Regions from separate parts of the Arthrobacter sp. EM1 genome, predicted to be linked through region 1. Evidence: riboswitches for the same ligand, from Rfam matches in the RefSeq annotation. Region 1 holds a riboswitch; each other region holds the start of a gene.
What was found. Region 1 has a riboswitch for cyclic di-AMP ahead of QI450_RS05740 (hypothetical protein). Riboswitches for the same ligand answer to the same signal wherever they lie in the genome.
Positions count from the first base shown of each region.

Region 1 (3,250 bases):
GCCCAGGATGTCATGGCCAACGTCTTGCCGGAAGAAAAGGTAGACGCGGTTCGGAAGCTTCAGGCGTCCGGGGCCACCGTCGCCATGGCAGGGGACGGCGTCAACGACGCCGCGGCCCTGGCACAAGCTGACCTGGGCATTGCCATGGGAAGTGGAACAGACGTCGCGATCGCCGCAGCGGACCTGACCGTCATGGGCAACGACCTTGGCCAGGTGGCCCAGGCAATTGAGCTGTCCCGCAGGACGCTGGCCACCATCAAGACCAACCTGTTCTGGGCGTTCTTCTACAACGCCATCGGGATCCCGGTTGCCGCATTGGGGTTGCTGAATCCGATGATCGCCGGCGCCGCGATGGCTGCCAGTTCGGTCCTGGTCGTCAGTAACTCGCTGCGCCTTCGCCGCTTCGCCGGGACGACGGTTCAGGATTCCTCCCCACACCATCGGGCTGCGCTGCCGGTTCTCGCCCGGCAGGCCTGACCAACCGGCACCGGATGTCAGAACCCGACACCTCGTTGATAGGCGGTAGCGCCCGTTCCGGGCTGCTGGCATTCAGGGGGAACTCGCCAAGGGCCGGCGATCCGCTGCCACCAAAGGCAGCAATTCACCGGCCCTTGACGGGTGTGCGCTAGGCGCCCGCGCGGACGAACGTGACGGGACCGGTGGCGGTCAGCCACGACAGCGGATGCACAACGGTTTGGTTCTTGCTGTTCATGCCGAAGCTAAGAACCTGGCCGTTACCGACGTACATGCCGATGTGGCCCGGCTTGATGACCACGTCGCCCGGCTGCGCGTCAGCGACTGCCTTTCCGTAGCTCATGGACTGCATCGGGCCAGGTCCCCGACAGGGATACCCGCAGCCCCCAGGGCCTTTTCTACCAGGGCTGTGCAGTCCTGGACCAGGCTAAGTTGGACGTAAGCGGCGGAAACCATCGCGGCGTTGACCCCTCCTGCCGCCGGAGCGGAAAGAGGTGCGGTCGCGGCCTGGGGCTGGACAGTGATGGTGGCCTGCCCCGGAGCCTGGGCGGCTTCGGCGGCAGGAGCCGGCGCTTGGACAGCAGGCTTGGGCGCCTCAATGACCGGGGCGGAGGCGGTGGTGACGGCGGGGCCTTCAAAGGAAATCCGGACGCTGGAGTCCGCGCTGAGCTGAGCCGGCGCCTGGTTGGACACCTCAAGGTTCGAGACAGGGGCCGAGTCCCGCTGCGCCGGGGCGTCGGCAGCCTGGGCGGCGATCCCGCTGGTCAGAACAAGTCCCGACGCGGCGGCGATGACGGCGGCCTGCCGGCCCACCCCGCCGGCGTTGCCGGTAGCGGTCCTGGAGATTGTCGCAAGGGTGCTGGTCTTGGCGGTCACAGCGCGGTGGCGGCCCGGATTTTTGCGTGCGGACATGAAGTAGCCTCTCCCCATGCCTGCGGGGTGAGGTGTCGGATTCGGATGGGAGACACCCGGCCGCGACCTGCATAAGTGCAGGGGCGCGGCTTCACCCCAAGGCCTGAGAACAGGCCAACATGTGGTTTCCTCGTCTCTGCCGGACGATTTCTGCGAACGGATCCCGGGCAGCGGCAGAGTTAGGCAATCGGCCAGGGAGTCCCTTTCTCGGAGAAAACCGGCACGAATTCGACGGTACGGTAATACTAAGGGGATGTCACATTCAGGTAACGAATGCTGCCGCATGGGTTCGACGGGCGGCCCCGCCATGATCCGCGGTGAGCGGGCGCCCCTATGGCGACAGCGCAGGGCGGCGGGACCCGGCAGGTGCCGCGTGCGGGAGGCTCCCCCCGTTCCTGAGTCCGTCAGAGGCATCCCGGGCACTTTGTAAAATATACCCCTTGGGGGTATATTTGACCTGTTGTCAGTGAAGTGGTTTGTCCAGGCCCGAGGAATTGCCGGCCGTTACAGCCGTTCAACCCCAGCATCCTCGTTACGGCTCTTTGCAAAGGAACGAACTGACATGTGCGGAACTAACAACCGGACCGAACTTCCCCTTGCCGCTCCGGAACCGTCCGGCTGCAGCTGCTGCTCACCCGGCGCCCGGACGCAGACACAGACCCCGGCTGAGGGCTTCGAATACCTGGTCGAAGGACTTACCTGCGGACACTGCGTTCAAACGGTAGAACAGGCAGTCAGTGCCGTGGCCGGGGTCGAGTCGGCGATCGTGGAGCTCGTCGTCGGAGGAGAGTCCCGCCTCACCGTGGCCGGTGCGGCGGACGTCTCCGCGGTTCGCAACGCAGTGACCGGCGCCGGCTACAGCCTTACCGCCGGCGAGTAGTCCAGCCGTTCTCCGATACAGACAAGCCGTCGGCCCTGGCCGCCACCAGAGATAATTCCTGAGGAGCGCACCAAATGGACCACGACCACCACAACGGACCTTCCGCCCGGCAGGACGAGCCAGGCGCTCCCCGCAGCGGGGCGGCCGTGGCGCATGCACCTGATGCCCACGCCGTCCATTCCCAAGGCATGGATGATGAGCACATGGTGCACACCCAGGGCCAACACGCCGGACACAGCGTCGCGATGTTCAAGAACAGGTTCTGGCTGACGCTGGCCATGTCCGTGCCTGTCGTGTTCTTCAGCCCCATGTTCGGCGGGCTGCTGGGCTATACACCCCCGGTTTTCCTGGGCTCGGCCTGGATCCCGCCGGCGCTGGGCACCGTGATCTTCTTCTACGGCGGGCAGCCCTTCCTCAAAGGTGGCCTGGAGGAACTGAAGAGCCGAAAACCGGCCATGATGCTGCTGATCGCCATGGCGATCAGCGTCGCATTCATCGCCTCCTGGATCACCAGCCTCGGGATCGGCGGGTTCGACCTGGACTTCTGGTGGGAGCTGGCCCTGTTGGTGGCGATCATGCTGCTGGGGCACTGGATCGAGATGCGCGCCCTCGGCTCCGCACGGGGTGCCCTGGACGCTCTTGCGGCTCTGTTGCCCGACGAGGCAGACAGGATTACCGCTGAGGGCACCGAAACCATCAAAGTCAGCGAGCTTGCGGCGGGGGACACCGTCCTGGTCCGCTCCGGAGCCCGAATGCCGGCCGACGGCACCATTGTTGACGGCCAGGCAGAGTTCGACGAATCGATGATCACCGGGGAATCCAGGACCGTCCTCCGCTCATCCGGGGATAAGGTCATCGCCGGAACCATCGCCACAGACAACACCGTCCGCGTGCAGGTCACCGCTGTCGGGGACGACACCGCCCTGGCCGGAATCCAGCGCCTCGTCGCCGAGGCGCAGGCCTCCTCCTCCAAAGCCCAGGCCC
Region 1 covers NZ_CP124836.1:1,280,138-1,283,387, reverse strand. The annotation lists gene QI450_RS05745 (heavy metal translocating P-type ATPase) at 1-477, shown strand, start outside; gene QI450_RS18085 (hypothetical protein) at 626-817, opposite strand; gene QI450_RS05740 (hypothetical protein) at 814-1,386, opposite strand; cyclic di-AMP (ydaO/yuaA leader) riboswitch at 1,390-1,582, opposite strand; gene QI450_RS05735 (heavy metal-associated domain-containing protein) at 1,949-2,266, shown strand; gene QI450_RS05730 (copper-translocating P-type ATPase) at 2,341-3,250, shown strand, end outside.

Region 2 (3,250 bases), 920 kb from region 1:
AACCATCGGTTCCTGAGGTTGCCGCGACAGCCCGGGGCCATCCGAGAGTTGTCCACAAGCTGATAACGGATTTATCTCTGGACGGCTTAATCGCCTATAGTTGGAGACTAGTACCGATACCAAAGCGTTATCTGATCCGAAGCCGAGCCCTGCCAGCGGAACAGTCGCAGAATCATCTCCTGGCAGGGGCGGGGGAACCACTTTTGGCTGTTTAGCGGCCTTGGGGTGAAGACCGTCAGCGGCAAGTACCCACAAACACGGAATCCATCGGATGCCCCTGTGCGTGATTGCTTGCCACGGCGGACCGGGTCGTTGATCTCTCTGACCCGAATCCGACAGCTAACTCCGCAGGCTCTCCAGAGAGGAACCGTTGTTGACCACCCAGACCGCCAAGGGCCGCCGTCGTGCGAGCGGCCCTGCCTCGGAGCCGCGTCCCGCCGCTGCCATCACGGCAGAGCGTCCGCGCGACGCGCACCGTGACGCGCGCAGGGATCGCCGCAGCCCCTTCCGCCAAGTAACGGATTTTGCCGCCGCAAGCGGTGTAGGGCAAAAGGCGGGTATTGCACTGGCCGCTGCGGGCTTGGCCCTCACCGTCACAGTTCCCGCGACTGGCCCTGTTCTGGCCACTGACGCCGGCTCCGGCGCGGCAGCCAGCCCGGCAGTCGTGCAGCCGGATGTGACAGCAGCAGAGGCCAAGATCGACTTCAGCCGCACTGCCGTAACCACCAAGGGCGATCCGGACGGAAAGCTCAAGCAGTTACTCAGTGCACAGTCCGCCGGCTCGATCACCCGGGCGGCCTCCGCAGGCAGCCTTGGGGCGCCGCTGGACCAGATGGTCACGGCGTCGCCGTTTGGCTACCGCGTCAGCCCCATCACCGGAGGCTCGGGCGAGTTCCACCGCGGGCAGGACTACTCGGCGCAGTGCGGCACCGTCGTCCACGCTGCCGCGAGCGGCACCGTGACATTCACCGGCTGGCACCCCTACGGCGGTGGTAACCGCGTGGTGATCGACCACGGCAACGGCCTGGAGACCACCTACAACCACCTGTCCTCCGCCAGCGTGAAGGTGGGCCAGCAGGTCTCCCGCGGGGATGTTGTGGCTCTTAGCGGTACCACCGGCGCCTCCACCGGCTGCCACCTCCACTTCGAGGTTATGGTCAACGGCGAAGTCGTCGACCCGACCGGATGGCTCTGAAAAGTTGAGGGAACACTCTCGCATTCTGGGGACACGCCGTGATCCGAATGTGACATTAGGGTCCAACTGCTGTAAAGTTTGAGCTACGCCAACTTTTTCGAAGTTGGCGCTCTTGAGTGGATTGCCTAGCTCTGCCACCGCTCAAGGTCCGTTCGCATGACATCGTCTGGCAGGGGCGGGGGAACCAATTTTGGTCTTCGCAAGAAGGCCTTGGGGTTAAGTCGCAAAGCTTCCCAGGAAGCAGCGCGGCCGGGTGACTCCCATCCGAATCCGACAGCTCACCTCGCAGGCATTGGGAGAGGCTACTTTCGTGCATACACGCCAAAATTCCGCGCTTCACCGCGCTTGCGCTGCTCTTTCGAGCCCGCTGGAATCCAATGATCGCGCCGGCCTTGCCGGTGCCCGGACCGCAGGCCACACGGTTGCCGCTTTTGGCGCGTCTTCGCAGTACACCCTTCGCTAAGTAACCCATTTTCGGGGCGATCCGGCGTACCCCCAAGATGCCGGAGCGTCCTCAGCCCGCGCCTAAAAGCGCGGACCAGGAACACGAAAGAGAGAACTTAATGACTACTCGTGCAAACGCACGGCATCGCGCCGAGGTCACCAAGACCAACTCGCTGGCCGTCATTGCCAAGGCTGTCGGCGGCAACGCCGGCGGCATGGGTCGCCAGGCCGCAGTCATCGCTGCTGCTTCCGGCCTCGTCCTGACCAGCGGTATCGCAGCCAACGCTGCTGAGGCCAACGTTCAGCGCGAATCCGCCTCCGCTTCCACACTCGACGTCCAGTCGAGCACCCCGGCTGCCATCTCGGCTGCTTCCACTATCGCGATCTCCTTCGAGAAGCCGGCCGTCACCACCACCCCGGCTCCGGTTGTTGAGGCCCCGAAGCCCGTTGTGAAGGTCCAGGAAACGCCTGCTGCCAAAGCGGCCGGTACCCAGGTCGCTGCTGCCGCAACTGCCGCCACCGGCACCGCGGTAGCAGCCGTTTCCAAGGCGCCGGCCGTCGCCAGCGGCATGGGCGCAACGATCGCCGCTGCAGCTTATGCCCAGCTCGGTGTAAGCCAGGACTGCACCGCACTGGCCACGAACGCGCTCGCTGCCGCAGGCATCAACTACCACGGCTGGCCGGCAGGTTACCTGTCCCTCGGCCGCACGGTGAGCGCCGCCGAGGCACAGCCGGGCGATCTTGCCTACTACCAGAACGGTGGCGCCGGCATGGCCCACATCGCCGTCTACGTCGGCAACGGCATGGCCGTTCACGGCGGCTGGAACGGTGGAACCACCTCCCTGCAGACGGTCAACGTCGGCTCCGGCCCGGTCTTCATCCGCGTCGGCGGCTAAGACAGCAGCTTTAGCAACACAAAGGACCCCCGCCAAACGGCGGGGGTCCTTTGTGTTGCCGATCCGTGAACTTCGGCCGACACGGGCAGGGGAGAGCAAAAAAGATTCGGCGAATTGCCATGTCCGTGTTTACTCTTGTTTTGTCGATCCATAGCCCGACCATGCACAGGGCAGCCGGCCCTCGTGCCCCTGGCGGGTGCGGCCGTGAAGAGGTATGCGGATGCGCACTCTCGTTCTTAATGCTGGATATGAGCCGCTGGCGGTGGTGACCTTCCGCCGGGCGCTTGTCCTTGTGCTGACCGGGAAGGCCAGTGTTGTGGCGGAAGGCGGCGAACCTGTGGTTGGGCCGCAGGATGTGCTGGGCCGGCCGTCAGTGATACTGCTGAACCGGTATATCAGGCCCCGGTACAACACCACTACGGCGGTGAGCCGCCGCGGTGTGCTCCGCCGGGACGGACACCGGTGCGCCTACTGCGGCAAAGCCGCGCACACCATCGACCATGTCCAGCCCAAATCAAGGGGCGGCGCGGATTCCTGGGAGAACCTGGTTGCTGCCTGCCTGCGGTGCAACAACGCCAAAGGGGACCACACCCCGGCGGAGATGGGTTGGAAGCTCGGGTTCAGCCCGGCACCACCGAGGGGCACCATCTGGCAAATCAAAGAGCTGGAGAAACCAACACCGGCCTGGGACCCTTTCCTGCTGCCGGAATCCGCT
Region 2 covers NZ_CP124836.1:362,998-366,247, forward strand. The annotation lists gene QI450_RS01720 (metal-dependent transcriptional regulator) at 1-16, shown strand, start outside; cyclic di-AMP (ydaO/yuaA leader) riboswitch at 131-369, shown strand; gene QI450_RS01725 (M23 family metallopeptidase) at 374-1,195, shown strand; cyclic di-AMP (ydaO/yuaA leader) riboswitch at 1,343-1,501, shown strand; gene QI450_RS01730 (NlpC/P60 family protein) at 1,759-2,535, shown strand; gene QI450_RS01735 (HNH endonuclease) at 2,756-3,250, shown strand, end outside.
Region 2: it holds a riboswitch for cyclic di-AMP, as region 1 does, so the genes downstream of both, QI450_RS01730 (NlpC/P60 family protein) here and QI450_RS05740 (hypothetical protein) in region 1, are expected to answer to the same signal.

Region 3 (3,250 bases), 100 kb from region 1:
TGAAGCGACCTTCAACGACACCATCACCGACAACGACATCGTCCTGGTGGACTTCTGGGCAGCCTGGTGCGGGCCCTGCCGGATGTTCGCCCCCACGTTCAGCAAAGCTTCCGAGAACCACGCGGACGTTGTTTTCGCGAAGGTGGACACGGAGGCCGAACCCGGCCTCTCCGCTGCCGCCCGCATCAGCTCCATCCCCACCCTGATGGCCTTCCGGGACGGGATCCTGGTCTTCTCCCAGCCGGGGGCGATGAACGCGGCCGGGCTGGAACAGCTCATCAAGGGCATCAAGGAACTGGACATGGAAGAGATCCGGGCTAAAGTGGCAGCCGCCCCGGCCTCCTAGGAAGTTACCCGACCCCAGCTCCGGCCCAGGGCTTCCCGGGCATGCCCCACCAGCGGATTGAGAAACACATTGAGCAGTGAACCAGTCATTACAGCCGCAGGCAGCGCAATAGCCACCGGAGGCCCTGCACCCGGGGGGAGCCAGCCGGTCCGGGTCGCGCACCTGGGCGGTGACCGCTTCGATATCAATATCCGTGGCCACATCATCCGGACCGACCAGCCAGTCGGCAACGGCGGGGAGGATACCGGCCCCACGCCGACGGAGCTGTTCATCGCGAGCCTCGCCGGCTGCGTCGCGTTCTATGCCCGCCGCTACCTGCAACGGCATGACCTGCCCACCGAGGGCTTGGCCGTGGAGGCGGATTTCGAGATGGGCTCACGACCCGCCCGCGTTGCGCGGATCAATGTGCACCTCACTATCCCCGACGGCGTGCCCGCCGAACGCCGCGAGGCCCTGCTCGCCGTCGCCTCCCACTGCACCGTACACAACTCACTGACATCAGTCCCTGAGATCTCGGTCGCCTTCGCCGGCGACTCCGGATGGCCAAACGCGAACTCCTGAGGTTCCAGCAAGGGTTCCAGCAAGCCACGGCTTGGGATCCGGGCGTCATCCGCGCCATGCACGGCGGCGGCGCCATAAACAGCAGCCCGTGGGGCGCCGACGGAACAATCGCCACCCCGCAATCGATCGGCCCGGCACAGCCCCCGGGAAGTGGAGGCCGCCGACGGGACCAAGACGCTGACAGCAGACCCCGTGAAGCCCCCTGCAATACGTCCCCTGTGCTGCAGGGAACGTATTGCAGGGACGTATTGCAGGGCAGGTTCTGACCCGGCGGGTCAGGAGCAGGTGCAGCGCCGCTCCTCCGGAACGTCAGCCATTACCGAATCGACGTGCTCGCCGCAGCCGGCCCAGGTGGTCTTTCCACAGTTGCTGCAACGGACGGGACTGCACATTGTTACTCCTCAGGTAGGTTGGTTACACAAGCAATAATACCCCCAGGGGTATCGTTTGCCAAGCACCCCGAAGATCTCTTGCATACCCCAAGGGGTATGCAAGAGACTGTCAGGATGCCAACAATTCCCAGGTCTGCAGGACCACGGCCCGCCGCATCTCTGGCCGGCCCCGCCGGCGGCGTCCTGCCTCAACGCAAAGTGGTCTCCATCCTGGTCTGCGGGCAGATTCTCGGCGGCATCGGCATGGGCGCCACGTTGTCCCTTGGCTCCCTGCTCGCGGCACAGCTTTCCGGATCGCCGGCATGGCCGCCACGATGAGCACCCCGTTCAAAGGCAATCCGGACACTGGCGTCAGCACTCAGCGCAGCGGGTGTCCGGGTGGACACCTCAAGGTTCGAGACAGGGGCCGAGTCCCGCTGCGCCGGGGCGTCGGCAGCCTGGGCGGCGATCCCGCTGGTCAGAACAAGTCCCGACGCGGCGGCGATGACGGTGGCCTGGCGGCCCACCCCGCCGGCGTTGCCGGTAGCGGTCCTGGAGATTGTCGCAAGGGTGCTGGTCTTGGCGGTCACAGCGCGGTGGCGGCCCGGATTTTTGCGTGCGGACATGAAGTAGCCTCTCCCCATGCCTGCGGGGTGAGGTGTCGGATTCGGATGGGAGACACCCGGCCGCGACCTGCATAAGTGCAGGGGCGCGGCTTCACCCCAAGGCCTGAGAACAGGCCAACATGTGGTTTCCTCGTCTCTGCCGGACGATTTCTGCGAACGGATCCCGGGCAGCGGCAGAGTTAGGCAATCGGCCAGGGAGTCCCTTTCTCGGAGAAAACCGGCACGAATTCGACGGTACGGTAATACTAAGGGGATGTCACATTCAGGTAACGAATGCTGCCGCATGGGTTCGACGGGCGGCCCCGCCATGATCCGCGGTGAGCGGGCGCCCCTATGGCGACAGCGCAGGGCGGCGGGACCCGGCAGGTGCCGCGTGCGGGAGGCTCCCCCCGTTCCTGAGTCCGTCAGAGGCATCCCGGGCACTTTGTAAAATATACCCCTTGGGGGTATATTTGACCTGTTGTCAGTGAAGTGGTTTGTCCAGGCCCGAGGAATTGCCGGCCGTTACAGCCGTTCAACCCCAGCATCCTCGTTACGGCTCTTTGTGAAGGAACGAACTGACATGTGCGGAACTAACAACCGGACCGAACTTCCCCTTGCCGCTCCGGAATCGTCCGGCTGCAGCTGCTGCTCACCCGGCGCCCGGACGCAGACACAGACCCCGGTTGAGGGCTTCGAATACCTGGTCGAAGGACTTACCTGCGGACACTGCGTTCAAACGGTAGAACAGGCAGTCAGTGCCGTGGCCGGGGTCGAGTCGGCGACCGTGGAGCTCGTCGTCGGAGGAGTGTCCCGCCTCACCGTGGCCGGAGCGGCGGACGTCTCCGCGGTTCGCAACGCAGTGACCGGCGCCGGCTACAGCCTTACCGCCGGCGAGTAGTCCAGCCCGTTCTCCGATACAGACAAGCCGTCGGCCCCGGCCGCCACCAGAGATAATTCCTGAGGAGCGCACCAAATGGACCACGACCACCACAACGGACCTTCCGCCCGGCAGGACGAGCCAAGCGCTCCCCCCAGCGGTTCCGCCGTCGCGCATGCACCTGATGCCCACGGCATGGATGATGAGCACATGGTGCACACCCAGGGCCAACACGCCGGACACAGCGTCGCGATGTTCAAAAACAGGTTCTGGCTGACGCTGGCCATGTCCGTGCCTGTCGTGTTCTTCAGCCCCATGTTCGGCGGGCTGCTCGGCTATACACCCCCGGTTTTCCCGGGCTCGGCCTGGATCCCGCCGGCGCTGGGCACCGTGATCTTCTTCTACGGCGGGCAGCCCTTCCTCAAAGGTGGCCTGGAAGAACTGAAGAGCCGAAAACCGGCCATGATGCTGCTGATCGCCATGGCGA
Region 3 covers NZ_CP124836.1:1,384,872-1,388,121, reverse strand. The annotation lists gene trxA (thioredoxin) at 1-346, shown strand, start outside; gene QI450_RS06320 (OsmC family protein) at 416-907, shown strand; gene QI450_RS06315 (hypothetical protein) at 1,488-1,904, opposite strand; cyclic di-AMP (ydaO/yuaA leader) riboswitch at 1,908-2,100, opposite strand; gene QI450_RS06310 (heavy-metal-associated domain-containing protein) at 2,467-2,784, shown strand; gene QI450_RS06305 (copper-translocating P-type ATPase) at 2,860-3,250, shown strand, end outside.
Region 3: it holds a riboswitch for cyclic di-AMP, as region 1 does, so the genes downstream of both, QI450_RS06315 (hypothetical protein) here and QI450_RS05740 (hypothetical protein) in region 1, are expected to answer to the same signal.